DNA from 4 places in the Synechococcus sp. RC10A2 genome. Region 1 is predicted to be linked to each of the others. Evidence: riboswitches for the same ligand, from Rfam matches in the RefSeq annotation. Region 1 holds a riboswitch; each other region holds the start of a gene.

Region 1 (5,827 bases):
TCACCTGGGCAAAGGGTGTGATGTGGGGAGCCAGCGCCTCCCACACCCCGATGGCCCGAAAGATGCGGATCGACAACGGCGAAAAGGCATAGGCCAAGGGGCGCTGCCTGACTGCCTCAGCCGACTGGGCCTCAATGAGGGCCAAGCGCAGGCCGGATCCCTGCAGGGCACAAGCTAGGGTCAAGCCCGCAATGCCGCCGCCGACGATGATCACGTCGTAAACGGCTGCCAAGGTAGTCGGAGTGGGAGCAAGGGTTGTCATTTCTAGTGCTGAGTGCTGTGGGCAACTACTTCTGGGCGGGCGGAGTTTGCCGGCGTGGCGGCCCGCACCGCTCGGAACATGCCAAAGCGGCAGAGGCCAGTGCCGAAGGCCAGGCGCATGAGCAAGAAAGTGGGCACCTCCCGCAGCGACTTGATCAAGCCCACCAAGCCAAACTTCAGCAACCCTTCGGGACGGACAACCCCCTGCCAGATGGAATCCAGCCAAGAAGGAAGAGTTTCTTGCGTCCAGTCGGCAGTTTGCACCTGTCCTTCCACCAGGCCCGTGGCTTGCAACTGTTCGGCAAACCCCTCGATGCTGGAAAAGGCGGGGTGCGACCACTGATCCAACAACTGCCGCATCACCAGCCGCTCCCAGAAGTTGAGGGGCTTTTGACGGTCGTCGCGCTGGTTCCAGTCCGCCACCACCAAGATGCCGCCTGGCTTGAGCACCCGCAGCATCTCGCTGGCGTAGCGAGCCTTGTCCGGCATGTGGGGCCCCGCCTCGATGGACCAGACCACATCAAAGCTGGCGTCGGGGAAGGGCAGGTTGAGGGCGTCGGCCACCTGAAACCGGACGGGCAGATCGGGGGGGGTGAGCTCCTGGGCCCGCTGCACCTGCTGCGGGCTGATGGTGATGCCGGTCACCACAAAGCCATAGTCGCGGGCCAAGATGCGACAACTACCGCCAATGCCGCAGCCCACATCCAACACCGTCGTCCCCGGCGGCAGCCGATCCAGCCCGCCCCAGCGCACCATCTCGTGGACAAAGTCGTGCTTGGCCTGGATGAAGTTCTTCCGCCGCGGCGGGGATCCGTAGTGGCCCAGGTGAATATGCTCGCCCCAGTAGAACTCCAGGATCCCGTCTCGCGTCCATTCGTCGTAGGCGCGGGCTACCGATTCAGGAGAGCGGTACTTGCGGGCGGTCAACAGGTAGGCTCCCAATCCTATAGCTAGGAGCAGGACTAGGCCCCAAAAAACCCAGAGTGTTGGATTCATTAGAACTACCTTGAGATGGCTAGAGATGGCAATTGATGATTGTTGCTGCGGTGGCAACAGACACAGCGGGGATCCCTTCTGGCCTCCGTTGATCCAGCGGAGCAAAGCCCCACTCTCATCTTGCCCTATTTGCCAGCCGCAAGGCGGCCTAGGAGTGTCGTAGCCGCACGGTTGCCCGCGGAGGAGACGCTGGCCTGAGCAACCTTGCCGGGGGCTAGGTGGCCTGGAGCTCCTCCCTTAGACGCTGAGTGGCTGCCACCATGTTTTTCAGGGCAGGGATCACTTCCTCCCAGCGGCGGGTTTTTAGGCCGCAGTCGGGGTTGACCCAGGTTTGCTCTAGCGGCAAGTGGGCCACTCCCAGGCGCAGTTGCCGGAGAATCTGCTCGGTGTCGGGCACCGCCGGGCTGTGAACGTCGTAAACGCCGTTGCCTACCTGGTGGCGATAGCCGGCTTGGGCAATCTGCAGCAAGGTTTTGTTGCTGCTGCGGCTGTTTTCGATGGAGAGGACGTCGGCATCCAGACGCTCGATGTGCTCGATGATGTCCCCGAACTCCGAGTAGCACATGTGGGTGTGGATCTGGGTTTCGGGCTTGGCGCCAGCGGTAGTCAGGCGGAAGGCCTCCACCGCCCAACTTAAGTATTCTGGCCAGCGCTCTTTTTTCAAGGGCAGCCCCTCTCGCAGCGCTGGCTCGTCCACCTGCACCATCGCGGCTCCGGCAGCTTCCAAGTCGGCCACCTCTGCCCGCAGGGCCAGGGCAATTTGCAGGGCCTGCTCGCGACGGGAAACGTCAACGCGGGGGAAGGACCAGTTGAGCATGGTTACCGGCCCTGTCAGCATCCCCTTGACCGGCTTTTGAGTCAGAGATTGGGCCACCTTGAACTCCCGCACCGTCATGGGGCGAGGGCGAGACACGTCGCCGTAGAGAATGGGGGGACGCACGCAGCGGCTGCCATAGCTCTGCACCCAGCCGTGCTCGGTAAAGGCAAAGCCCTGCAGTTGTTGGGCGAAGTATTCCACCATGTCGGTGCGCTCGAACTCACCATGCACCAGCACATCCAGGCCAATTTCTTCTTGGATGCGGATGCACTTGGCAATTTCGGCGTCGATGGCAGCTTCGTATTCGGCCTGGGAGATCTCGCCCTTTTTGTACTTGACCCGCCACTGCCGGACTTCGGGGGTTTGGGGAAAAGAGCCGATGGTGGTGGTCGGCAGCGGTGGCAGCTTGACCTGCCGGCCTATACGCTGCTCGTAGGGAAGGGAGCGCTGGAAGTCCTGCGCCGTCAGGTTGGCCAAGGCCTGGCGCACTGTAGAGTTGGGGGGATTGAAGTCCTGGAAGGCCTGCCACTGCTGCTCCAGCTCCTGCTGCTGGGCGGCGGTGTCTTCGCCGTTGAGGGTGCGGGCCAGCAGAACCACCTCGGCCAGCTTCTGCTCGGCAAAGCTGAGAACATTGCGCAAAGGCTCTGGCAGGTGGGTTTCCAGAGCAGCGTCGTGGGGCACAAATTGGAGCGAGCAAGAAGGCTGCACCCGCAGGTTGGGGGCTAGGGCTTGCAGCTCTTGCAGAGTGGCCAGAACGGCTTTGGGCTGGATCTGCCAGACGTTGCGCCCGTCCACTACCCCCGCCCCCAGGATCTTGTCGGCGGGGAAGCCGTGGGCTCTGACCAGTTCCAGGTTGTGGCCGCGGGTGAAGTCGAGGCTGAGGCCAGCTACCGGAAGCTCCACCGCCCAGGGGTAAGTCTCCCCCAAGTCGTCAAAGTAGGTAACCAGGTGGAGAGGGATCCCCACGCTTGCAAGCCAGCGGTAGGTCTGCTCCACCGCTTCCTGAAGACTTTTGCCTTCGCTGGTCACCAAGATGGGCTCATGGACTTGCACTTCCCGGATCCCCAGGCGCTGCAGCTCCTGCAAGAGTTCTCTGTAGAGAGGAAGCAGCTTCTCCAGATCCCCCCGCAACTCGCCAGAGCGCTGGCTTAGAGCAAGAAGGGTAACCGGACTGAGGAGGACGGGGCTGGTGCGGTTTCCTAGGATCCCTTGCGCCCGTCGCACCGTGGCCAGGAAGTCGTCGAAATGGGCCTGAGGGATCGCGTCGGCCTCAATTTCCGGCACCAAGTAGTGGTAGTTGGTGTCAAACCACTTGGTCATTTCCAAGGCCGGCAGCCCCTCCTGCCCCCGCGCCATGGCAAAGTAGCGCTCCAGGCCTGATAAGCTCTGAAACCGGGAGGGAATCAGCCCCAGCCAGGTGGCCCAGTCCAAAACGTGGTCGTAGAGGGTTTGATCTCCTACGGCAATGTGGTCGAGGTTGGCCTGTCGCTGGGTTCGCCAGGCCTGACTCTCCAGATCCTGCAGCGTCGCCAACAAGGCTTCCGCCTCCAGGGTGCCGCCCCAAAAGGCCTCCAGGGCTTTCTTCAGCTCGCGGCGCTTGCCCATGCGGGCATAGCCTAGGGTTTGAGTTTCAATGGCCATAAGGTACCTTGTCCTGAATCGAATTCGGTAATTGAGGTTGCCGCCAGTTGTCATCCAACCTAGGCAGCAAGAGATGGCCGCCGACATGCCTATCGGTGGCATCCCGGCAGAAGGTTTTCCCTAGGCCAGGAAACCTGCCGGAGCTGTCAAGGCGTTCCTTCACCCTGGCGGCTTGCCCACTCTGCACAGGGGGATGCCCAGAGGACTCTTTTGTGCAACCAAAGCGAGCAACCGTCCTCCTAGCTGCCCCTGAGCTAACTGCTCAGCTCTCTTGTCCGCGCTTTTGACTGAGTGCCTACGATCCGAGAGCGTCGAAAATCCGTAAGCAGGCCGATGAAAAAACTTCGAGACGGGAACGGGCTAACGTCAAAATGGGGAGCATATCTGTACCTCGCAGATATGGTGAACTGTGGAAAAACCGCCGGCGGGCATTCTGACTTGCTCAGTTTTGGAGGGGCTGGCTTGCGTCTCAAGGCCTCTTGCAACAACGAACTAGGGATCCCAAGTCCAAAACCGGCTCACAGCTGCGGGACAGCGGCAGATTCTCACTGCACTTTCCCCGTTGCCTCTGACGGCTGATCCCCGTCAGAACCGACAGTAGACTTTATCCTATCACTGGTTTTAGCGGGACTGGGCGGATTTGAACCGCCGACCTAGCGCTTAGGAGGCGCTTGCTCTATCCAGGCTGAGCTACAGCCCCAGGTCAGGTACCTCACTGATACTAGCAGAGAGGCTAGGGGGTATCGCCGCAAGGCTGCCGAGCAATAGCGTTCTTATGGAATTGCTGGAACAAAGGCTTTGCTTTCTGACACAAAACCCAACGCGGCGGCTCACCCCAGTAGTACTCTTTTTTCCAAATGGGCAAGCGCTCCTTGATTGCATCAATGATGTAACGTGCTCCAGCAAAAGCGGCGCCGCGATGTTCAGCTGTAGCACCAACCCAAACCGCAATATCACCAATTGCAAGATGACCCTGGCGGTGACAGGCAACAGCACCGCAGAGGCCAAACTTGGCGTGGGCTTCTCGGAGGATCTTCTCGCCCTCCTTCTGGGCAAGGATCTCGTAGACTTCGTACTCCAAGCTGAGAACAGGTTTGCCCTGGCTGTGGTTGCGTACCCAGCCCTCGAAGGTTACTAAGGCACCCGCTGTGTTATTGACGAGCAAACGACTGAGTTCAGCTGGCTGGATGGTGCTATCCACAATTAGAAAACGCAGCATTTAGCCCCCACAAACTGGTGGAATGAAAACTGCCAAGGCACCTTCATCTATCGGCCTAGTCAAGTCACAGAACTCATGATTGACAGCAACCTTAACGTCCTCCGCTGCTAGCGAAAATCCATACTTTGCTTGCAGCTGCTGATAGAGCTCTAGGTAGTTTGCTGCACTGGTTTGCAGCACTTCGCTGCTCCGCTGAGCCTGTTCCCGCAGCACTGCTACATATTGAATTGTTACGGTCTTACTTAGGACAGATTGAGTTACCATGGCTGCAACTACCCCAAACTGATTGGAAAGTGGCATACTCCTCGGCGGTATTGACGTTCATGAGCTCGACCTCATGGTTGGGGGTAACTAGGGTGCAGGGCTGCCTGCTGAGGATTTCCACAGGGCAGTACACCCCTTCCGCGTAAGCCCTTTCTAGTACCGCTGCAGCTTGAGGAGTATAGATGGCGCAAAGAGCTTCCGGGAAGCCGCGCTCGGGGTTAACATAGCAAGTCGCGATTGTTTCGGCTTGGTAGTGATCCAGCAGCTTTTGGATTGTTTCTGACCGAAGGTTCAGTAGATCACAGGCAACAACCAACCAGTTAGCTTCAGGATGAGTATTCAAGGCAGTCAATAGGCCACTGATCGGGCCAACGCTTTCTACTAGATCTGGTAGTGTGGGCAAGAGCTCTAGAGCTGTGCCCGACCACTGACCGGCACGCGCTGACAAGTAAACCTGCTGGCAGTAGGGCTGCAGCAGTTCATAGAGATAGGCGGCGTGGGGTTTGCCAAAAGGGTTCAGCAGCGCTTTATCGCGACCCATGCGCTTGCTACGTCCCCCTGTGAGCACCAAGCCATAGAGGGGACGTTCCAGGAGGGCGTTTTTGCCGCCGGACTTAGTTACTAGGCGG
Region 2 (5,827 bases), on a different contig from region 1:
TACCCCAATTCGCGTCGAATCGAGCGACGAAAACGCCCAATACTGTGCGATCTGCTGGTGTGTGAAGGGGATTCGGGTGGAATAACCTATGCTTTTCCCCTTCACGCCCTCGTTGGTGAAAAAGTGGGCTATAATAGGGTGGGTGAGCGCACGATGGAAGCGCACTGTGAATATCTATCGACAGATGACTTGGTGCTGCGGGCGCAGCAAGGGGACGAGCGCGCGGCGGAGCAGGTGCTGGCGCTGTTCCGCCCGCTGGCGCAGAACCTCGCAGGGCGGTTCTATATGCCCAGTTGTGATCCCGAAGATGTGTATCAGGTCGCTTTGATTGGTCTGTGGCGCGCGGTGCAGTGTTTTGACCCCCAGCGTAAGGCGGGGTTTGCGGCGTTCGCGCGGGTGTGCATTCGTCGACAGATTCTGTCGGAGCTAAAGCGTGCGCAGCGATGGGCAGCGCCAATCGTGAGCCTTTCGGAAGAGGGGGATGGACGCTCGTGGCTGGAGCAGGTGCCTGACCCGCGCCAGAACCTGTATGAGCAGCTGAGTGAGCGGGAGACAGCGCAACGGCGGCGCGAGTTCCTGGCGACGCGCCTCAGCCCGCTGGAAGCGCAAGTGGTCGCCTTGTATCGGCAGCACCTTACCTACCGAGAGATTGCAGCGCGAATCGGATGCTCGCCGAAAGCGGTGGACAACGCGCTGGCTCGAATCAAGCGCAAGGCGTACCGCCACACTTGCGAAAGCCGCTGAACCGCGCCTACTCACGAATCGCCCACACGACGCGCATTATCCCCGCGTAGTCGCAGACGATTCGTGGCTGCCGAAAGCCCCACGCGGGCAGCCGTTCGGCTAACAGGGGAGCCAGGCGCGGGCTGGTTTCGAATGCAAGGAGACCGCCCGCGCGCAACGCACACCGCGCGCCCCGCGCAATGCGGCGGTAGGGGCGCAACGGGTCATCGGCAGGCGTCAGCAGTGCGCTCTTCGGCTCGTAGCGCGTGATTTCGGGCTGCAGCGCGTCCCACTCGTCGGGCAGCACATAGGGCGGGTTGCTCAGCACCGCGTCCACAGAGCCTGCGCGCAGTCCATGCAGCCAGTCGCTTTGGATTAGCAGCAGGCGCGATTCCAGCCCCAGTCTCCGCCGATTCGCCTGCGCCCAGCGGAGCGCGCGGCGGCTACGCTCAATGCCGATGCCCAGCCAGTGCGGCGCGTGCATCAGGCAGGCAAGCGCGATTGTGCCCGTGCCTGCGCCTGCATCTACGAGGATTGGTGAGCAAGCGACCCCCTCCTTGAGGTTCCCCCTGCTTGCAGGGGGAACCGAGTCGGGCTGGTTCCCCTCGCGAAGCGGGGGGAACCTTAAGGAGGGGGGTAGATTAGCCGCCCATCCCAAAAACACCTCCACCAGCAACTCCGTTTCGGGGCGTGGGATAAGTGCGCCGCGCCCGACCATAAGTTCCAGCCCGTAAAACCACACGCGGCGCGTGATGTACGCCAGCGGCTCACGCGCTGCGCGGCGGCGTACCCAGCTATGCAGTCGCCGCGCGTGCCGCGCTGAAAGGAGCGCGTCAGGATGTGCTATTAGCTGCGCACGCTCCCAGCCGAGGCACGCTGCGACCAACGCCTGCGCCTCGCGCAGCGGCTCTGGTAGCCCTACCGCCTGCAACTGCGCCCCCGCCCACTCGAGGGCTTCGCGAACCGTCATCGGAGTCGGTATAATACCTGCGCTTTCGGCAAACGAGTTCGCGGCGGCTGAATGCACGGGAAGTCGGTGCAAATCCGACGCTGACGCGCAGCGGTAACTGGGGACGAACGCGACATATTGCCACTGGCTTCGGCTGGGAAGGCGTCGTTAGTAGGATGATCCAGAAGCCCGAAGACCGATTCAGCCGTATCTCGCTCGTTTCGCCTCGCGGGTTGGGCGAAAGAGCGCGCGCACGCATGTGCCTGCGGCTGGAGGCGTCCAGCTGGCAGCAACTGCGGCGCAAGCCTTCGTCCCGACCACAGAGCGCAACGCTTATGTGGAGGGATGAAATGATGCAACAGACACGGTACGCGAGCCGCGCACGCGGCTTCACACTGATTGAGCTGTTGGTCGTGATAGCGATCATCGCCATTCTGGCGGCGATCTTGTTCCCCGTGTTTGCCCAAGCGCGCGAGAAAGCGCGTCAGACCGCGTGTTTGAGCAACTTGCGCCAAATCGGAACTGCAGGCTTGATGTACGCCCAAGACTACGACGAGCGGCTGTTCCCGATTGCCTACGACGACTGGTCGCACTACTGGTGGGGCTATGTCGACCGCCAGAACCAGCGGCTGGACACGCAGCGCAGTTTCCTGTATCCGTACATGCGCAACACGGAGATTCAGGCGTGCCCGTCGTTCCGCGAGAGCCGCGCCTACCAGTACGGGCTTTTGGGCTACGGCTACAACTATGTCTATCTTAGCCCGATGCGCCCCCCGAACTACACGCCGATCGCGGTTGCGCTGGCGCAGATTAACAGCCCTGTCGAGACCGCGTGGCTGGCGGATGTGGCGCAGTGGCGCACTTGGGGCGCAGGTGCGCCTGTATTCGAAGGCACGGGCTTCCTCGAACCGCCCTCCTACAATAACCCCACCTTCCACGGGCGGCACAATCAGATGGGGGTCGTGCTGTGGTGCGACGGGCACGCGAAGGTGTTCAAGCCCGTGCTGCGCACAGAAGCCGCCTACGAGCCGCACCGTCGCTACAACTTAGGCAACATCGACCGCGATGGCAACCCCCAGACCGACGAGCTGATGGGCTTGGAGTAACGGCTACTCCAGTTCCCAGCGGTCGTTGCGGCGTGTGAGTGTCAGTAGTGTCGCGCCCTTGCAGAACGGGGGCGCATGGCTGAGCCACACGCCGCCCACTTGCTCTGGGGTCTCGGTCGGCGTGTGGGAATGCCCGCCGAGAATCACATCCAGTTCGGGGCACGCCTCTGCTAGCAGGCGGTCGTGCTGGACGCCAAGGTGCGTGAGCGCAATCAACAGGTCGGTTTCGGGGCGCAGGTGTTGTACCCACTGGCGCGCGGTCTCCAGCGGCGGGTCGAACAGGTACGCGCTGAGCGCGGCGACCTTCATGCGTGGGGTGATCATCGGCACGGTCAGCCCCAGCACAGCGACGCGTACGCCACGATGCTCCGTGCGCCAGACAGGTTGCACAGGCATCGGCGCGTCGGGATACTTGGGGCGCAGGTTGGCGCACAGCAGCGGGCAGGGCGCGCCCTGCGTCTTCGCCCGAAAGCCTGCCGTCGTTAGGTGGAACTCGCGGTTGCCGATGGTCATCGCGTTGTAGCCCGCCGCGCGCATCCAGTCCCACGCTGCTTCGGGACGCAACGGCACAGCGACATTCCCCGCGCGGATGGCGTCGCCCGAATCGAGCAGAAGCGCGTCATGCTGGGCTTTCAGGGCGCGCAGGTGGCTCACGAACGCCTCGTTCCAGCGGTTGTGGGCGTCGCTGGTGTGCAGCAGCGCGAGTCTCATCGGCAAGCGTCCATCCACTCCCGCACGACGGCGACGGGGTTGTCGGCGCGCATCAGCGTCTCGCCCACCAGCAGCGCGTCGACGCCCGCTGCGTGCAGTCGCTGCACATCGTCGGCGGTCTCTATCCCACTCTCGCTCACACGCGTGATCCCCTCGGGGAAGTAGCGCAGCAGGCGCAGAGTGGTGTCCAGCGACACTTCGAACGTGCGCAGGTCGCGGTTGTTGACGCCAATCAGCGTCGCGCCCGACTCGACGGCGGTCTCCAACTCCCACTCGTCATGCACTTCCACGAGGGCGTCCATCCCCAGCGATTCGGCGAGGGCGCGCAGGTCGTGCAGTTGCGCAGGGTCAGGCACAGCAGCGACAATCAGCAGAATCGCATCTGCGCCCAGCACGCGGCTCTCGTAGACTTGGTACGCATCAATCAGGAAATCCTTACGCAAGGCAGGCAGGGGAACCTGCTCGCGGACGCGGGGTAGGTATTCGGGCTTGCCCTGAAAGTAGGGTTCGTCGGTCAATATGCTTAGCGCGTCCGCGCCTGCTTCGTGATACTGCGCCGCAATCTGCAGCGGGTCGAAATCTTCGCGAATGACGCCCTTGCTGGGCGAGGCGCGCTTGAGTTCGGCAATCAGCGCGAGGGGGTTCGGGGTACGGCGCAGCGCATCGTGGAACCCGCGCGTGGGGGGAGCGTCTGCAAGGCGCGCCTTCAGTTCCGCGAGGGGTGTCGTGCGCCGACGGGCGTCCACCTCCTCGCGTTTGGTTTCCAGAATGCGGTGCAAGATGCTCACTGCGCGAAGCGTTTCGCCGCATGCGAGGGGATTCCTGCTGGGAATGCTGCTGCCGTGCTGTGTTCGGCGCTGGATGTTTGCCCGGAGGTGTTTTGCACGAGTCTGCGTTTTAATCGCAGACTCTGCGATTAAAACGCAGACTCTGCGTTTTCTCTGCATTTTCCGCGTTTGCCATCTCATAGCGGACGCTGCGTCCTTTTCCGACAGATTTAAGTTGACCTTGTTTGACCATTTTCTGTAAAACATAGAACGCCTGATGCTCTTTCACTTGGCACAAGCCCGCCGCCTCCCGTCGGGTGATTCGTCCGTGTGCGCGTACATACTGCAGAATCATCTGCTCCCACTGGACGGGTTCGAAACCGCGTTGGCGAACATAGGCGGATGGCATACCCAGTCGGCGGTAGGTGGCAGCCGAGAGGTGGTAAGTTCGCGCCCTGCGCTCGCCACGCCCTTCCACCAGCCCCGCTTCTACCAGTCGCTCTAGTACCGCGCGGGCGTCCGCATCGGATTTTTGCAAGAGTCGGGCGGCTTGTGCGGCTGTCAGACTGCGTTCTTGCCAGAGGGCATTCAGCAAGAGTAGTTCGTCCAGCCGCAGCGGGCGTCCCGCCTGATTCTCCTCGACCACCAGGCGCACGAATGCGAGATTCGCTCGCCCCCCAGGCAACACCAAGACGACATCGGCTGGCGTGCTGCGTTCGTAGGAGGGAGTGGGGCGTCCGTAGCGGAGTTGCTCGGTGAAGATGATGTCGATGCCGCGCCCCGTGCGCTCCACAAGCCCCGCTCGCTTGAAGGCGTCCGCCAAGAGCGGATTGCGCGGGCGCGGCGGTGTGACGAGGATATTGTTCAAATGCACACCTTCTGGGAAGCCGCCAGGATTGGAGATTTCGATGCGGTCATCGTGCCACTGGATGTGAACCGCACCCAAGCGCGTGTAATCGCGATGAATAAGGGCATTCGCAACAGCTTCACGAAAGGCTCGTTCTGAATAATCAGGCACGCCCACCCGCAGTGGTTCCACCATAACCTCTTCCTCGCGATAGCGGGCACGAAAGCGTTGAAGCACTTCCTCCATCACTCGGAGCAACGGGGAGCGGAAAAACTCGTTCACTTCCACCCGTTCACCCCGAAGCACCTGAAAGGCGACTTCGTGGGTAGGTAAAAAACGGCGCAAGGAGGCATCCTTGCCGAAGAGCAACAACGCTAACACACGGATGCGACTCACAGCGTGGTTCGCCTCCACAGCGCCCAGCGCTTTCGCCAGCTCTTCATCAGAAAGTTGCAGTAGCGCCGTGTCGCCTTGTCCCTGACTTTCCCGCACAAATCGGCGCAGGCGCTCAAACTCTAACGGGTCTAAATCGTCCCAAGTGGCGCCTTCAACGACAACAGTGGAGTAATCTAAAAGCCCACGAGTTGCCTGTAGGGATTGCATCTCGTGGAAATGCATCGGAACACATTCGGGCTGTCCTCGCCCGCCGATGATGCGCCGCACATAGACGCCATCGGTCGTACCCACAGGGGTGCGAACGGGCGGGACTTCTATAGCGACGATT
Region 3 (5,827 bases), on a different contig from region 1:
ACCAGAGGTTGTCTTCCGTCCCGCCAACGCGGGCGGTTCTGAAAAAGACGTCGTATTGCACCGGGGTGGTGGCCCGGGCCAGGAGCGCCTGCTGGTCGATCTGGCGGATTTCTCGTTTGCTGGCCGGCAGGAGCACGTTGCTGATCCAAAAAGCGCTCAGGCTCATGAGCAGCCCCACCAGCAACAGGGGACGAAAAATGCGCGTAAACGGGATCCCGGCTGCCCGCATGGCGGTAATCTCGCTGTTGCCGCTCAGCTTGCCCAAGGTGAGCATGGTGGCAAAAAAAGCGGCGATGGGCATGCCCAGCAGCACCATCTCCGGCAGATCCAAAATGAGAAGGCGCAACACCGTCAGGGGCGGCACGGATCCCTCGACCAGCCGCTCGGCCAAGGTAAAGAGCCGGCCTGCCAAAAGCAGCAGGGTTCCCCCAGCTATACCGGCCAGCACCGGCGTGAGCATCTGCCCAAACAGGTAGCGCTCCAGCAGCCAGAACTTGGTGAGCAAGCGGGCCATGTCCAACAATTGAGGGATTGGGGCTATTTCAGGCTAGCTTGAACGGTTCTCCGGCAGGCCCTCACCCCCAGCCCCTCTCCCAGAGGGAGAGGGGAGCTGGGATCAACTCACAAGCTGTTTCATGGCTGTTTGCCATGACCATGGCAGCGCTGGCGTTGAACCCAGGTTTGCCGGCCATTGGCTCTGGATCAAGGCCTCCGGGAGGCCGGCGGCTCGGCAGGAGGGGGTAAGGGCTCGGTTTCGCCGCCGGGATCCAAACGGCTGGCCGAGGAGTTGAGGGGAAGCGGGGGCTCAGGATCCAGCTTGGCTCCCCAGGCGGCCAGGTAGGCTCTTTGTTCGGGGGAAAGGCGACGCACCCGGCGAAAGTCCGCGCCGGCCACGATGGCGCCGGCGTAGGCCCCGCTTTTAAAATCGGGCTTTTTTCCTGGCTGAGCCGGAGAAGCCGTCTGCAGGGATCCCACAAACAAGAGGGCGCGGTAGAGATCGGCGCCGCGCAGGTCGGCATTGCGCAGGTTGGCCCCGCAGAGGTTGGTGTGGCTGAGGTCGCAATCCCGCAGGTTGGCTCTTTCCAGGCTGGCCTCGCTGAAGTCCACCCCCCGCAGCAGGGTGCCATGCAGGTCGGCCCCTTCCAGCATGGTGCCCAGATTCACCACCCGGATCCCGTTGAGGCGATCCCGCTGGTAGCCGCCTTTGCCGTCCAGGATGGGCCGGCCCAGGTGTTCGTCGCGGCGCAGGGGGCTAAGCAAGTTAGCGGTGGAGAGGAAGCGCAGGATCTTGGCTTTGCCAAAGCGATCCACGCCGTTGAGGAGCGCCGCCGTGCGCCCGGCCGCAATGGCCCGCTCCAGGGGCCAGTCGTCCAACTGCCCGTCAGGGGAGAGAACCAGGTTGGAGATGCCCTCGAAGTAGGCGTCGATGGTCTGCTGCTGGGTGATGATGTTCTGCTGGATGGTGAGGTCGCGGGAGATGACGTACTGCCGCCAGGCGATGTAGGCGGCCAGGAGGGCGATCAGGATCTGACCTGTAGCCCCGAACACCTCGCCCAAAGCCCCGATGGCCTCCCAGCTCAGGGATCCCAGGGCCGAGAAGGCTCCACTCCAGACCAATCCTCCCATCACCGCCAAGCCGAGAGCTGCTGCCGCCCACCCCAGGCTGGGCCAGGTGGTCAGCCACTGCCAGAGGTCGCGCCCGATCTGCACCCAGAGCGGCTGCCCCCACCAGCCGGCCAGGCCCAGCCAAGCCAGCACCGCCCCCCAGCCCAGGGCCGGCTGCCCTGCCCACTGGCCCAGCAGCAGCAGCAGGGCTGGGATCCCCAACAACAGCAGGTTGAGCAGGGGGCGCCCAGACGAGAGGGAAGCCAGCGGCAACTCTTGGGAGGAGCCTTCGCGGGCAAGGGCTTCGTCGGTCATGGCAAGGGTATACTCTAGGGGTAGCGTTGGATCTACAAAAAGAAGCCTGCGTCAGTCCGTATTTGGAGTTGGGGAAGAGGGCAGGATCCTGCCTGTCAGGTTTGGTAGGATAGCCTCGACCCTCCTTCCTTGTCTGGCCCAGCCTGGTGTGGGGATGACTCCTATGATCTCTTCCTTATCGTTCATCCGTCTGCAGAAATCCGGCGAACACCAATTTACAGCAGTCCTGCCTGACTTGCGGTTGCAGCGTCACGGCTCCGCGACGCTGACGCGACTGGCCACCTCTTTGCTGTTGAGCACCAGCTTACTGCTGGCGGCAGGAAGGGATCCCAGTTGGGCGCAAACTTCCCTGGACACCGGCCTTTTGGAGAAGCAGGCCCTGCCCCAAGCGCCGCCGCTGCCGGACGACCGCCCCGCCATTTTTGTGGATGCCGCCAATGGCAGCGATACCCAAGGGGATGGATCCCGCAACAACCCCTTCAAGACCATCACCCATGCCATCAGCCGGGCGCCAGCCGGCAGCATCATCCAGCTTCTGCCGGGGGTGTACAGCGCAGAAAGCGGCGAAGTCTTCCCCATCCGCCTCAAGGCCGGCCTTATCTTGCGCGGGGACGAGTCCACCTTGGGAGAGGGCTACCTGATCGATGGCGGCGGCACCTACATGAGCCCGACCTTGGCCCGGCAAAACGTTGCCCTGCTGGCAGAGACCGGCTCAGAGGTGCGGGGGGTTACCCTGCGCAACCAGGGTCGGCGCGGCTACGCCCTCTGGGTAGAATCGGCTTCCCCACGCATTCTCAACAACAGCTTTGTGGGCAGCATCCACGACGGCATTTTCATCGCCGGCGCCTCCAACCCCTGGATAGAAGGCAACCGCTTCTACAAAAACGGGGCCAACGGCATCTCCGTCTTGGGCACCTCCCAGCCCACCATTGTCAACAACCTCTTCCAAGAGACCGGCTTTGGCCTCACCATCGACCAGCGCTCGGCGCCGATTGTGCGCAACAACCGCATCCTGCAAAACCGCACCGGCATTGTGGTCGGCGGCAGCGCCCGTCCCATCCTGCGCAACAATCTCATTGCCCGCAACCTGGAGACTGGCCTGACAGCTATCACCACCGCCCAGCCAGATTTGGGCACGGCTTCGGATCCGGGCAACAACATTTTTGAGGGCAACGGCCAGTACGACATCCTCAACGCCACCCGCAGTCTGCGCCTCAACGCCAACGGCAACCAACTGGCAGGCAAAACCAAAGGGGAACTGGATCTGGCCGGCCAGACCACGGTGGCTGCGCTGCCCAGCAACGCCCCGCCACCCATTGCGGCAGGCGGCTTGACGCTGCCCACAACTCCGCAGGCCGAGCCTCCGGCTCCCAGCAGGGATCCCCAGCCGGCGGCGGCCTCTCCCACCTTGCCGGTGGTGACGGTGCCCCAATCGACTGCCCCCGTTCCCCCTCCTGCAGCGGGATCGGGAGGGCGCATTTTGCCCAGTGCCCCCCCTCAGCCGGCAGGCGCTCAACCCCAGGAGTTTGTTGCCGTCCCCTTCACCCCCGATGGCTCCACCACGCCTGCCCAACCGGTTGAGCCTGCTCCTGCCACTCCCGTCCGCCAGCAATCTGTGGCTCCTCTCACGGATATTACTACCCTCCTGCCACCCCCGGCTCGCCGACAAGCGGGCAGCAGCCCAACAACCCCCCCTGTTCCCGTTGCCGCGGCTCCAGAACCGGCGGTAGCCCCAGCAGAGTCGGCCACCCGCTTTCGTGTGCTGGTGACCCCCAAGGGCAGCGACGATTTGCAGCGGCTGCGGCAGCTCGTCCCCGAAGCGGTGGAGACCGTGTTCAACGGCAGGAGGGTGCTGCAGGCCGGCCTCTACGACAGCCGCAGCCAGGCCCAGTCAGTCTTGGATCGGCTGTTGGACGCCGGCTTTGACGCGGTGGCGGAGATGATCTTCCGTTGACCTCACTGCCCAGGGATCCCCCCCGGCAGGATAGGAACTCCCCAGCAGGGAATGTATGATGCCTAGCACGGCTTTTTCCAGAGCAATGGGGAGGAAAGCCGTGCCGTCAGGTTGTCCTGGGGATCAGCCAGGGCAAGCAATGGGGAAAGTCCGGTGCAAATCCGGCGCTGTGCCGCAACTGTGATGGGCTGAGGCCCTCAGTCAGGATGCCCGCCTGCGGCTTTGGCTCAAAGCTTAGCCCTTCCGCGTCGCACGGAAGCAGGAGCAACCGGATGAAAGTAACTGTATGTCTCAGCCTTGGGCTGGGGATCTTGAGTTTGGGGATCCCGGCCTGGGGGCAGGCAATCTTGGATACCGGCCTCAGCGCCGAGATTTTGAATCAACCCGTCACCACCCCGTTTCGCCGTCCCGGCCTGCTGCGAGAGTCTTCCCGCCCAGTCTATGTCATCACCCGCCAGCAGATGCGCCAGCAAGGGGCAAGGACGGTGCAGGAAGCCCTGCGCTACTTGCCCGGGATCCTCAGCGATGGCACAGCGGGAACTCAGTTGGGAGCTCTTAGCTCTCAATTCATGCGAGGGGCGCGAACGGCGCAGGTATTGGTGCTCTTGGATGGCCGCCCTCTCAACGATCTGGGTTTTTTCGGGGGGTTTGACCTCTCGCAAATCACCACCGATGTCGTCGAGCGAATTGAAGTCTCCCCCGGCGGCGGCTCTACCCTGTACGGCTCAGACGCCGTTGGCGGCGTGATCAACATCGTCACGGTGGAGCCGCAGCCAGAAACGGAGACGGTGCTGGAAGCGGCGGTCGGCAGCTACGGTCTCAATGAGCAAGGGATCCAAAGTCGCGGCCAAGCCCAGGATCTGGGCTGGGTGCTCAGCTATCGCCGTCTGCAAAGTAACAACGACTTTCCCTTTGCCATTGAGCGGCTGGGCAAGTCAGGCAGGCGGGAAAACTCGGCGGTGGAGTACCACAACTTGCAGGCCAAGCTCACCTGGCAACTGGCCGAAGATCAAGTCCTAACAGCCAACGCCCTCTACCTCAACAAAGCCTTTCGCGTGCCCGGCAGTGTAGAGTTTCCCTCTCCCGACGCAGAGCAAAACACCAACGATCTGCTGCTGGATCTCAGTTGGCTGTGGACTCAGGAAACAGGATCCCTGCAGGCAAGAGTCTTTTTGGACGATCTCAACTACCGCTTCAGCGCTCCGCAAAGCCAGGGATCCCGCGACGTCATCTTGCGCAATGGCTGGGGATCCCAGCTTCAATATGCTTGGCAGGCCGGCGAAAACCTAGAGGGAGTTTTGGGGGCAGATTATCGCTCTATCTCAGCCCGCAATACGACTTTTTCTTTTGCCAGGGGTTCTGCCAATATCAACTACGACGATACGGTTAACCAGGGGGCCCTGTTTGCCCGCCTGGACTACAGCCCGGATCCCCAGTTCCACCTCGACCTGGGCATCCGTCAGGACTTCAGCAGTTTGGCCAACGGCTCGGCCACCTCGCCGGCTGTGGGGATCCGGTGGGCAGTTGCCGAGGGAACTACCTTGAGGGCCAGCTACGCCGGCAGCTTTCGCACCCCCTTGATCTCGGAATTGTTCTTTCGGCTGCGCGGCTTTTTTGAAGTGGATGGCAACCCCAATCTCCGCCCAGAGCGAGGGGAAAGCTTTGACATTGGCTTAGATCAAGCCTTGGGAGATTTTGGCCTGCTGCGCTTAACTTTTGCCCACAACCGCATCCGCGATGGCATCACCTTTGTCAGCCTTGGGCCGCGCCGGGGAACCTATGAAAATATCGGGCTGGTCGAATATACCGGCCTGGAAGCGGCTTTAGATTTGCGTTTGGGGGAAAACTGGACGCTTTTTGCCAACTACACCCTCAATGATCCCATCATCCGCGCTGCCCTTAACCCGGCCACAGTTGGCAAAGAGCTAGCCTTTGTAGGAGCCGATAGCTTCA
Region 4 (5,827 bases), on a different contig from region 1:
CACTTGCCAAGCCCGCTGGTGGTAGCTCTGCAATTCGGCCCAGGGATCCGCTGCTGCTGCGGGGGTATGGCCGTGGTTGTGGTGATGGTGAGAGTGATGGTGATGGGATCCGTGCCCATGGGAGTCATGGTCATGGTGATGAGTATGCCCCGCTCCCAGCTCTGCGCTCACCGCCAGGCGAAACTTGCAGAGGTGGCAGTTCATCAGGGTTTGGCCCTGGAGAGCTTCCTGCTCCAGTTGCTGCAGGCTGTGCAGCACCGCGTCCACAAGGCCCAATTCCGGCAGCATCAGCCAGTCGATCTCGGGGTATTGGCGTCGCCGTTCTTGCACCGCCGCCTCGATTTTTTTCACCAGCACCCCTGTAAAGAGAAAATAGGGCAGCACAACCACCCGGCGCGGCTGCCAAGAGAGGGCCCGCTCCAATCCCACGGGCAGGCGGGGATGGGTAATGCCGATAAAGCAAGTTTCCACAGCGGCAAACCCAGATCCTTCCCAAAGCAGCCGAGCCAGTTTACAGGCTTCGGCATTGGCCTCGGGATCGCTGGAGCCGCGACCCACAAACAGGAGCACGGTTTCTGCTTCTGGGATCCGCTGCGGTTGGGCGGCCATCAAAGCGGCCAATCGGTCTCGCAGCAGTTGCAGGATCTCGATGCGGATCCCCAACGGCCCACCGTAATGAATGCGCAACTGGGGATAGAGGGCCTGCAGGCGATCCAGTTCCATCGTCACATCGAACTTGTTGTGGCGCGCCCCAAAAAGCAGCAGCGGCAGGGCCACGATCTCCTGCCACCCTTGGGCCAAGCATTGTTCCACCCCCTGGGCAATACTGGGCTGGGCTAGCTCCAAAAAGCAGGAGATCACCGGCCGATGGGGGGTGAGGGATTGATAAACTTGGGCCAGCTCCAGAAAGGCTTGCTGCCCTTCAGGGTCACGGGATCCATGGCCGATGAGCAACAGGGGCAAGGCAGGAGAAGAAAACTGCCCAACCGCACGGGGAGGGGAAAAACTGAGGACATCCAACACAAAAAACTCCGTTCCTTGTGAATCGCAAGGGGTACAGGACAACGGCAGGTGGGTGTTCTGGCTGAGGGAGGGATCCCATCACAGTTGCGTCACAGTGGCGGACTTGCACCGCACTTTCCCCAGTCTGCCTGAGCCTTTTAGGTTAGCTTGCCGCTTGTCGTTCACCAAGCCCCCTGGGGGGGATGTCCTTGTCTGCCAGAAGATAGCCCTGAGGCATGAGCGGTACGGCAGACTCATGCTCAAAGGGCAGCAAAACTGTTGCCGCGCTAATCCCCCTTGCCCCTGGGAGAGGGCCTAACGCCGGCCTGCCGGTCTGTGGGCTCGAAAGTGTCGCAGGCGCAGGGCATTGGCGACCACCGAAACGGAACTCAGGGCCATGGCTGCCCCCGCCAGCATGGGGTTGAGCAGCCAACCGGTGAAGGGGTAGAGCGCCCCGGCGGCAATCGGGATCCCGAGCGTGTTGTAGATAAAGGCGAAGAAGAGGTTCTGGCGGATGTTGTTGAGGGTGGCCCGGCTGAGTTGAATGGCTGTGGCGACTCCCCGCAGATCCCCCGACATGAGGGTAATATCGCTGGCGGCCATCGCCACATCCGTACCTGTACCAATGGCGATCCCCACATCAGCTTCTGCCAGAGCCGGAGCATCGTTAATGCCATCTCCCACCATCGCCACCCGCCGTCGCGGTTGTCTTAGGCTGCGTATGTAAGCTGCCTTCTGATCCGGACGGACTTGGGCAATTACCCGCTGAATGCCTGCTTGCCGAGCAACCGCTTGGGCCGTAGTGGGGTTATCCCCGGTTAGCAGGATCACCTCTAGACCCATCTGTTGCAGCTGTTGCACTGCCTCAGGAGAGGTGGGTTTGAGCGGATCGGCAATGGCCAACAGCCCCACCAGACTCTGGGATTGCGCTACGCCGATCACCGTTTTGCCCTGGCTTTCCCAATTCTGAACCCGCTCTGACCAAGAGGGATCCCAGGGGATCCCCATCTCCTGTAGCCAGCTCAGCCGACCGATGCGAATCCACTGATCTTCCACCCAAGCTTCTGCCCCACTGCCTACCCTTGCCTGAAAGTGCCAGGCAGGAGGGATCACAATTTTTTCGGCTTCGGCTTTCTGCACCACCGCCTGGGCCAAAGGATGTTCCGAGTGCCGCTCCACTGCCGCTGCCAGGCGCAACACCGTCAGGGGAGAGGAGCCATTAGCCCAAATATCGGTGACAGTGGGACGACCTTCGGTCAGGGTGCCGGTTTTGTCCAAGACCACCGTGCGCAAGTCGTGGGCCAATTCCAGGCTGTCGGCACTTTTCACCAGGATCCCCAATTCCGCCCCTCGTCCCACGGCCACCAGGATCGAGGTGGGGGTCGCCAACCCCAGCGCGCAAGGGCAGGCGATGATCAGCACCCCAATTGTGTTCACCAAGGCCAGTGTCGGGTTATCGGCCAGCACCCACCAGAGCACAAAAGTTAGAACTGCCACCCCAATCACCGCCGGCACAAACCAGGAGGTGACCCGATCCGCCAACTGTTGAATCGGAGCTTTGGATCCCTGAGCTTCCTGCACCAAGCGCACGATCTGGGCCAGAACTGTGTCTTTGCCCACCCGCCGCGCTTCCATCACAAAGCTGCCCGTCTGATTCAGCGTTGCCCCAATCACCTCATCCCCCGCCGATTTGACAACAGGCAGGCTCTCGCCGGTCACCATCGACTCGTCGAGGGTGGAGGATCCCTCTAGGATTACCCCATCCACCGGCACCTTCTCGCCGGGGCGCACCCGGATCCGATCCCCCACCTGCACTTCCCGAATCGGAATATCCTGCTCCACCCCATGGCGAATTACCCTTGCCGTTTTCGGTTGCAGCCCGATCAGCTTGCGAATGGCCTCAGAGGTTTGCCTTTTGGCCCGTTGCTCCATCCACTTGCCCACCAGAATCAGGGTGGTGACCACCGCCGACACTTCGTAATACACATCGGGATGCAGTCCCTGCCGATGGAAAGAGTCGGGGAAAACCGTTGGGAAAATGGAATAGAAGAAAGCCGCGCTCGTCCCCAAGGCCACCAGCGTGTTCATATCCGCTGAACGCCGTTGCCAAGCGGCCCAAGCGCCTCGATAAAAATGCTTGCCCACCCAAAACTGCACCGGAGCCGTCAGCAGCAACTGCAACCCAGGATTGTGCAGCCACATGGGAAAGCCCGGGATGTCCATCCCCAGCATCATCGGCAGGGATCCGATCACCAGCACCGTGCTGATGCCCACCCCTATCGCCACCTTGAGCTTCAGTTCCCGTTCTGCGGCCCGTTGGGCGATCCGCTCTGGATCCGACAGATCGTCCAGCTGCCAATCCTCCTGGATAAGGCGCGCCCGATACCCCGCCCGCTCCACCGCCCGAATCAGCGCCTGCGGATCCACCAGCCTGGGATCCCCTTTGACGGTGGCCTGCTCGCTGGCAAAATTCACTGATCCGTGGGACACCCCCTGCACCTGAGTGAGGGCCTGTTCGATGCTGCGGGCGCAGGAGGCACAGCTCATCCCTTGCAGGGCCAACTGCCAAGTGCCCTCAGGAGAAGGCGCAGAGGCCGATAGTGCACCCGATGACCCTTTATGGGCAGACATGGCAACACCTTGTTGATGAAACGACAGCTACTCTCCACCCTGGGCAGGGCGAAGGCAGCCATCTGTACAGAAATTCAAAACAGACGCCCGACCGTTCCCGGCCCAAAATTGACTAGGCCGGGGGATATCCCACCTGGGTGAGGGCCTGCCGCAAATCGCTCACAGACCGCTCAGAAGTGATCCGCACCTGTTTGGTTTTGGGATCCCCTTCCACCTGCGCCTGGGGATCCAGTTGCCGCACCGCTTGCGCAATGGTGTCTATACAGGCCCCACAGGCCAGCTTGGGCACCGTCAAAACAACCTGCATCTTGGAAAACCCCCCCAATGCCACTGAAAGGATGCTAAACCTTACAGTGGGCTGGAAGGTCAAGAGGGAGGCTGAGGCTCGTCCATATTCCAGCGGTAGTCCACCTGATAGCCCCGCTGTCGCCACTCTTCCTCCAGTTGCACCTGTTGGGTGAGGGCTTTGCGCAGGGAGTTGATCAGCTCTTGCGTGCGGCCTCGGTTGCCAAAATCCTGTTCCTCTACTGCCGGAAAGGTTTGCCGCTCCAACACCCGCAGCAGAAATTCGTAGTGGATATGAGCCGGCACAGGAATACGTTTCATCGATCCAAGCAATCCTTAGAGATCAATTGTTCTCGCAGAGATCCATTGATAAATGGTTTTCATTCACTGAGATGACAACAGGTGGCGCACAGCTTGGCCGGGATCCGGCTGGGTCACCAGCGCTTCCCCCACCAGCACAGAGCGCACCCCCCAGGCCCGCAACTGCTGCAGATCGGCGGGGGTATGGATGCCGGACTCGCTGACCACAGGCAGATCGCCAAGGAGCTCCGAGTGGGCGGCCAACAGGTCGCGCGTTGTGTTCAAGTCCACCGCAAAGGTTCTCAGATCGCGATTGTTGATGCCAATGAGCACCCGTCCTTTGGCCTGTTGCAGGTGCGGCAAGGCCAAAACCCGCTGCAACTCTTGGCAAGTGTGCACCTCCAACAGAGCCGCCATGCCCAGTTGCTGAATGAGCTTGAGAAAATAGCCCAAATCCGCATCCGAGAGAATGGCGGCAATCAAGAGCACCGCATCTGCCCCCAGGCTGCGGGCCCAGAGGATTTGGTAAGGGTAGAGGATGAACTCCTTGCAGAGGATGGGGATCCCTACTGCCTGACGGATCCGGCGCAGATACTCGCCGCTGCCCTGAAAGAACCGCTCATCTGTGAGCACCGAGAGGCAACTGGCCCCACCGGCTTCATAGCTCTGGGCAATGGCTACCGGGTCAAAGGGATCCCGGAGGATGCCGCGGCTGGGAGAGGCTTTTTTGACCTCGGCAATCACAGAGATAGGGTGAGGCGACTGGGTGAGGGCCGCCACAAAATCCCGCACCGGCGGAGCCTGATCCAGTTGCCGTTGCAATTCCTTGAGGGGAAGCTGCTCCCGTTGCCGCTCCACCTCCTGCTCTTTATGCCAGACGATCGCTTCCAAAATGTGGCGCGGTTTGGCTTCCGGCGCTGTTGTCTGGTACACCTGAGAGGCTACGACCACCGGCGGGGCAGGAGAACGCCGACGAACAGAAAGCGGCTCACCTTGCAGCTCCATACAAACCCTGAGCAGAACCCTACACCACACCCTAGACTACCTTAGTGCTCCGCCACCGGTTTGAATAGCTACCCCAGGCATCCCCAAAACTCATCTGGCGAAGGCGTTTTTTTTACCCTATGGTTGAGTCTAGAAAGGTGGTGTAGTCTTTATGCGCCTCGGCGAGCCATGTTCTGGCGGCCGTTCATTTTTCCCCGGCCAGGGGCAGTGGCTCGGTGAGGTCAAGGCTGGTGCTGTCCATGCTGTTTTAGAGGAGTTCAGGCGTGCTGTACCTAGCAGAGCTATCCAAGCCGATTGGATTTGCCAAGTCGTCTCTGCAATTGCTGGCCAAGCAGCAGCAGGACAATACCTGGGTGGCCGTGAACGAAGAATCCATTACCTTGGAAGGCCGCATCGCCCAGGAGGCTGGGCGCTTCAAGGATGGGTCATTGGTGCTGGCGGAAATCTCCGGCAACCGTCAGGTCGCCCGCATCAGCGAAGCCGCTCGCCAACTGGTGACCTATCTGCAAAACTTCAGCCAACTTCAGCTCAGAGCCCGCAGCCAGGAGGAGGAGATCGAGGTTTGGAAACAGTCCCTCACCTTTCAGGCGCATGAGCTTACCCG

The links. Region 1 has a riboswitch for cobalamin ahead of metE (5-methyltetrahydropteroyltriglutamate--homocysteine S-methyltransferase). Riboswitches for the same ligand answer to the same signal wherever they lie in the genome.
Region 2: it holds a riboswitch for cobalamin, as region 1 does, so the genes downstream of both, NW848_RS13240 (type II secretion system protein) here and metE (5-methyltetrahydropteroyltriglutamate--homocysteine S-methyltransferase) in region 1, are expected to answer to the same signal.
Region 3: it holds a riboswitch for cobalamin, as region 1 does, so the genes downstream of both, NW848_RS15630 (TonB-dependent receptor) here and metE (5-methyltetrahydropteroyltriglutamate--homocysteine S-methyltransferase) in region 1, are expected to answer to the same signal.
Region 4: it holds a riboswitch for cobalamin, as region 1 does, so the genes downstream of both, NW848_RS08185 (sirohydrochlorin chelatase) here and metE (5-methyltetrahydropteroyltriglutamate--homocysteine S-methyltransferase) in region 1, are expected to answer to the same signal.

Annotation. Positions count from the first base shown of each region.
Region 1 covers NZ_JANSHP010000076.1:15,329-21,155, forward strand. The annotation lists gene NW848_RS10870 (FAD-dependent hydroxylase) at 1-262, opposite strand, end outside; gene NW848_RS10875 (methyltransferase domain-containing protein) at 265-1,257, opposite strand; gene metE (5-methyltetrahydropteroyltriglutamate--homocysteine S-methyltransferase) at 1,472-3,715, opposite strand; cobalamin riboswitch at 4,121-4,326, opposite strand; tRNA gene NW848_RS10885 (tRNA-Arg) at 4,341-4,415, opposite strand; gene NW848_RS10890 (molybdopterin synthase catalytic subunit) at 4,449-4,934, opposite strand; gene NW848_RS10895 (MoaD/ThiS family protein) at 4,935-5,234, opposite strand; gene moaC (cyclic pyranopterin monophosphate synthase MoaC) at 5,173-5,827, opposite strand, start outside.
Region 2 covers NZ_JANSHP010000097.1:25,992-31,818, forward strand. The annotation lists gene NW848_RS13230 (sigma-70 family RNA polymerase sigma factor) at 154-744, shown strand; gene prmC (peptide chain release factor N(5)-glutamine methyltransferase) at 752-1,693, opposite strand; cobalamin riboswitch at 1,749-1,871, shown strand; gene NW848_RS13240 (type II secretion system protein) at 2,023-2,778, shown strand; gene NW848_RS13245 (metallophosphoesterase) at 2,782-3,489, opposite strand; gene trpC (indole-3-glycerol phosphate synthase TrpC) at 3,486-4,277, opposite strand; gene NW848_RS13255 (ATP-binding protein) at 4,387-5,827, opposite strand, start outside.
Region 3 covers NZ_JANSHP010000114.1:15,344-21,170, reverse strand. The annotation lists gene NW848_RS15645 (LptF/LptG family permease) at 1-514, opposite strand, end outside; gene NW848_RS15640 (pentapeptide repeat-containing protein) at 703-1,920, opposite strand; gene NW848_RS15635 (DUF1565 domain-containing protein) at 2,084-3,874, shown strand; cobalamin riboswitch at 3,966-4,107, shown strand; gene NW848_RS15630 (TonB-dependent receptor) at 4,147-5,827, shown strand, end outside.
Region 4 covers NZ_JANSHP010000064.1:13,008-18,834, reverse strand. The annotation lists gene NW848_RS08185 (sirohydrochlorin chelatase) at 1-1,023, opposite strand, end outside; cobalamin riboswitch at 1,053-1,189, opposite strand; gene NW848_RS08180 (heavy metal translocating P-type ATPase) at 1,318-3,633, opposite strand; gene NW848_RS08175 (heavy-metal-associated domain-containing protein) at 3,746-3,940, opposite strand; gene NW848_RS08170 (DUF5340 domain-containing protein) at 4,000-4,239, opposite strand; gene trpC (indole-3-glycerol phosphate synthase TrpC) at 4,303-5,223, opposite strand; gene hmpF (pilus motility taxis protein HmpF) at 5,487-5,827, shown strand, end outside.